2 regions of the Streptomyces sp. CY-1 genome follow, and region 2 is predicted to be linked to the other one. Evidence: riboswitches for the same ligand, from Rfam matches in the RefSeq annotation. Region 2 holds a riboswitch; the other holds the start of a gene.

Evidence for each region. A riboswitch is a leader RNA that binds a small molecule or an ion and turns the genes downstream of it on or off. The one in region 2 is predicted to bind glycine.
Region 1: another riboswitch for glycine. It lies ahead of gcvP (aminomethyl-transferring glycine dehydrogenase); the one in region 2 lies ahead of gcvT (glycine cleavage system aminomethyltransferase GcvT).

Annotation. Positions count from the first base shown of each region.
Region 1 covers NZ_CP178393.1:1,455,864-1,458,057, forward strand. The annotation lists gene gcvP (aminomethyl-transferring glycine dehydrogenase) at 1-849, opposite strand, end outside; glycine riboswitch at 915-1,039, opposite strand; glycine riboswitch at 1,041-1,138, opposite strand; gene ACK1X7_RS06050 (PRC-barrel domain-containing protein) at 1,263-1,580, shown strand; gene ACK1X7_RS06055 (hypothetical protein) at 1,607-1,801, shown strand; gene ACK1X7_RS06060 (DNA polymerase IV) at 1,945-2,194, opposite strand, start outside.
Region 2 covers NZ_CP178393.1:7,647,941-7,650,134, reverse strand. The annotation lists gene ACK1X7_RS32985 (AAA family ATPase) at 114-812, opposite strand; glycine riboswitch at 982-1,092, shown strand; gene gcvT (glycine cleavage system aminomethyltransferase GcvT) at 1,262-2,194, shown strand, end outside.

The DNA of each region.
Region 1 (2,194 bases), 6.2 Mb from region 2:
CGGGACGCCGAATCGCTGGCTGTTGCCCACCGCGATGTCCGCGCCCAGCTCACCGGGCGAGGTGAGCAGGGTGAGCGCGAGCAGATCGGCGGCGACGGTGACGACGGCGCCCAGCTCATGGGCGCGCTCGATGACCGGGCGCGGATCGCGCACCACGCCGGAAGCGCCCGGATACTGCACCAGCACGCCGAAGACCCCGCGCTCGGCGATCTCGTCCGGAATGCCCTCGGCCAGATCGGCGACGACGACCTCGACACCGGTCGGCTCGGCGCGGGTCCGCAGGACCGCGACGGTCTGCGGCAGGCAGTCGGCGTCGACCAGGAAGACGCCCTCCTTGACCTTGCCGACGCGCCGCGACAGCGCCATCGCCTCGGCGGCCGCGGTGGCCTCGTCCAGCAGCGAGGAACCGGCCGTGGGCAGCCCGGTCAGATCGGCGACCACGGTCTGGAAGTTGAGCAGGGCCTCGAGCCGGCCCTGGGAGATCTCCGGCTGATAGGGCGTGTACGCGGTGTACCAGGCGGGGTTCTCCAGCACATTGCGCAGGATCACCGGCGGGGTATGGGTGCCGTAGTAGCCGAGGCCGATCATCGACGGCAGCACCTGGTTGCGGTCGGCAAGTCCGCGCAGCTCGGCGATGACCTCCGGCTCGCTGCGGGCCGGGGGCAGCGCATCCAGCGCCTTGGTGCTCTTTATGACATCCGGTACGGCGGCCTCGGTGAGCTCGTCCAGCGAGCCGAAACCGACGTGGGCGAGCATCTTGGCCTGCGCCTCGCCGTCGGGGCCGATATGGCGCTGCTCGAACGGAGTACCGCGTTCCAAGTCGGAGAGTGCGATGCGATTGGCGGTCATCTGCGGGGGCCTCCTGGTCTGTAACGACCGGCGAGGGGCACCGCGGCGCGGGTGCCCGGACGGCCTCCCCCTCTGTCATCTCAACCTGAGAGCTTCACCGGTCCACAAACCGCCTGACCGGTTTTCACCGTCGGTGAGGAGGGGTTCCGGAGCTCTGCTCGCCCGTGGCCCGCCCTGCTTTCCAGAGTGACCTCACCCGCACGGTACGTGTGCCTGAGAGATTCCGGGGAGGGTTTGCTCCTTCGGCGCCTCCGACAGCGTCGGCGGAGGACTCTCCCGCACGGGGTTTACAGCCACAGTCAGCGTACCAGCGGTTCTACCGTGGGGGACGGTCGCCTGCGTTCGAGTGGCCGAGCGCGGCGATGTGGCTTTTTGTAGGTATCAATGGCCACTTGCCACCAGTGGGAGAGAGCGTGCAGACCGATATCGACCCGCGGACCCTGATCGGCCGCAAGGCATTCGACCGCGAGGGCTCCAAGATCGGCACCGTGGACGAGGTCTATCTCGACGACGCGACCGGCGAGCCCGAATGGGCGGCGGTACGCACCGGGCTGTTCAGCCGGGACGTCTTCGTACCGCTCGAACCGAGCGAGGTCGTCGGCGACACCCTGCGGGTGCCGTACGACCGGGCCCTGATCAAGGACGCCCCCGACTTCGGCGTCGGCCGCCACCTCTCCCCCGAGCAGGAGTTGCAGCTCTACCACCACTACGGACTGGACGTCACCGGCTGAGACCGGCCCTGAGGCTGGCCCTGCATGTGGCCGGGGGCCGGGGCCTGCGTACGGCCTGGAACCTGCCCGTGGTCCGGGAGCTGCCCGTGGCCTGGGCCGTGGCCCTGCATCTGGCCTGGGGCCGGGGCTTGCGTACGGCCCGGGGCCTACTCGCGGCCCGCGGCCTGCCCGTGGCCCGGGACCTGCCCGTGGCCTGGGCCGTGGCCCTGCATCTGGCCTGAGGCCCGGCCCTGCTCGTAGCCCGGGGCCTGCGCCCGCTCGGATCCGCCGCCCGGTCCCGGGGCCAGCCCATCCGCGCCCGCGGCCAGGCCGCCCGGTCTCGCGGCCAGGTCATCCGGGCCTTCGGTCTGCTCTGGATCCGGGGTTATGGGCTCCCCCGGGTCCAGGCCCGTTGTCCCTCCCGGCCCGTGGTCCAGCCCGGGGCCAGGTCCAAAACCCCCTCCGGGACCACGTCGGCGCCCAGGCCCGCGGCATCCTCCGGGATCGAGCCCGCGACCTTCCCCACGGCTGAGTCCAGGTCCGCGTCCGGGTCCGAGTTCGCGACCGCCTCCCGGGCCATGTCCGGGACCGGCCTCGCGGCCTCCTCCGGGACTGGGTCCAGGTCCGGCTCCCGG
Region 2 (2,194 bases):
CCACGGTCACACTGGGTGATGCCCCGGTGGCCGATTTCCGGCCAAGGTCATCCGGCGTTTCCCTCTCTCCCCGGGGAGGAAGGGAGACTCCCGCCCTCCCTTCTCTGCGGGACTCACTCGAAGGAGATGCAGCGCAGCTCGCTCGCGGTCGAGCGGTCCAGCAGCACCGCCGAGGCGCATCCCTCCGGCGGCCGCCCCTCCTCCATCCCCGCGATCAGCCGCCGCATCGCGCGCCGATGTCTGCCGAAGGCATAGCCGGAGACCCCGCGGCCACGGGCGGCCTGGCCCTCCAGCGCCATCGTGGCGTCCACGTCCAGCAGCACCATATGAAGACTGCGGCCCCGGCGCCGCGCGTCCCGGGCCAGCCAGCGGCGGACCCATGGCAGCGCCCCGCAGTCGTGCACCACGACGCTCACATTCGAACGCAGTGCCCGGCGCAGCCCGGCGTAGTGGGCGTACCGGACCAGCGGGCGGTAGAGCGCGTAGGGCAGCCAGCCGGGCATCCGGCGCTCCCACGCCTCCCGGGTGTTCTGCGAGTCCACCCGGATGACGACCGCGCCCGACCCGTCCAGGAGCGGCACCGTCCGGTTGATCAGCGTGCTCTTGCCGGCGCCCGGCAGCCCGGAGGCGACCAGCACGTCCCCCACCGGAAAGCGCAGCTCGCGCGGGTCCGCGCCGCCGTCCGGCACGGGGCCGCGCAGATCGTGCACCGCGATGCGCCGGCCGGGGATGGCCGTCGACCCGGAGGGGATGCGGCCACGCCGGGCCGGCAGGAGCCTTTGTGTGGTCCCGTATGTTCCCTGCCCTTGCACCGTGATCGTCCTCCCAGGTCGGTCAACGCTGCTCGTACCCGCAGAGTGTCAAGAAAAGGTAATGTCCATCAAGGCTGCCTCTGCCCGCTCCGGCCGGAGCGGGCCCGATCGGGGCTTCCTTTCTCGGCCACACATGCGATGATGTGCGCGCAACTCCATACCGGCCGCTTGAATCCGCGCGGGAGAGTCCTTGGTCACCGGCAGTCATGCCGGGTGTCCGGGGCGCCGAAGGAGCAAGTCCTCCCTTGAATCTCTCAGGCCCCGATACCGCGTGGACGAGGCAGATCTGAAAAGCGAGCCGCGGGCGCGGCTCCACCCAAGGTGCAAGCCGGGCCCCTTACGGGCGTCACGGCGAACCTCTCAGGTTCCGATGACAGATGGGGAGGACGCACGCGTCCTTGTCGTACGTCCTCGCCGTCGCGCGACCCCGATCTCCTGGAGCCTGAATCGTGACCGACGCCCCGCCCGCCCCCCGCCGTACCGCGCTGGACGCACGGCACCGTGCGCTCGGCGCCACCATGACCGACTTCGCCGGCTGGGACATGCCGCTGCGCTACGGCAGCGAGCGCGACGAGCACACCGCGGTGCGCACCCACGCCGGGCTTTTCGATCTCTCCCATATGGGTGAGATCTCTCTCATCGGTTCGCAGGCCGGAGCGGCCCTGGATCACGCACTGGTCGGCCGGCTGTCGGCGCTCGCCGTGGGCCGCGCCCGCTACACCATGATCTGCGACGACGAGGGCGGCATCCTGGACGACCTGATCGTCTACCGCCTCGGGGACGAGGAGTTCCTGGTCGTGGCCAACGCCTCCAACGCCCAGGTGGTGCTGGACGCGCTGACCGAGCGGGCCGGTGGCTTCGAGGCGACCGTAAGGGACGACCGCGACGCCTATGCGCTGATCGCCGTCCAGGGCCCCGAGTCCCCCGGGATCCTGGGCAGCCTGACCGACGCCGATCTGGAGGGGCTCAAGTACTACGCCGGGCTGCCGGGCACCGTCGCGGGCGTCCCCGCCATGATCGCCCGCACCGGCTACACGGGCGAGGACGGCTTCGAGCTGTTCCTGGCGCCGGACGACGCCGAGCGGGTCTGGGACGCGCTGACCGAGGCGGGCGCCCCGGTGGGCCTGGTGCCCTGCGGTCTGTCCTGCCGGGACACCCTGCGCCTCGAGGCGGGCATGCCGCTGTACGGGAACGAGCTGACCACCGACACCACCCCCTTCGACGCGGGGCTCGGCCGGGTCGTGAAGTTCGACAAGCCGGGCGACTTCGTCGGCCGCCAGGCCCTGGAGGCCGCCTCCCGCGAGGCGGACACCGTCAGCCCGCGCACCCTGGTCGGCCTGGTCGCCGAGGGCCGCCGGGTGCCGCGCGCCGGATATGCCGTG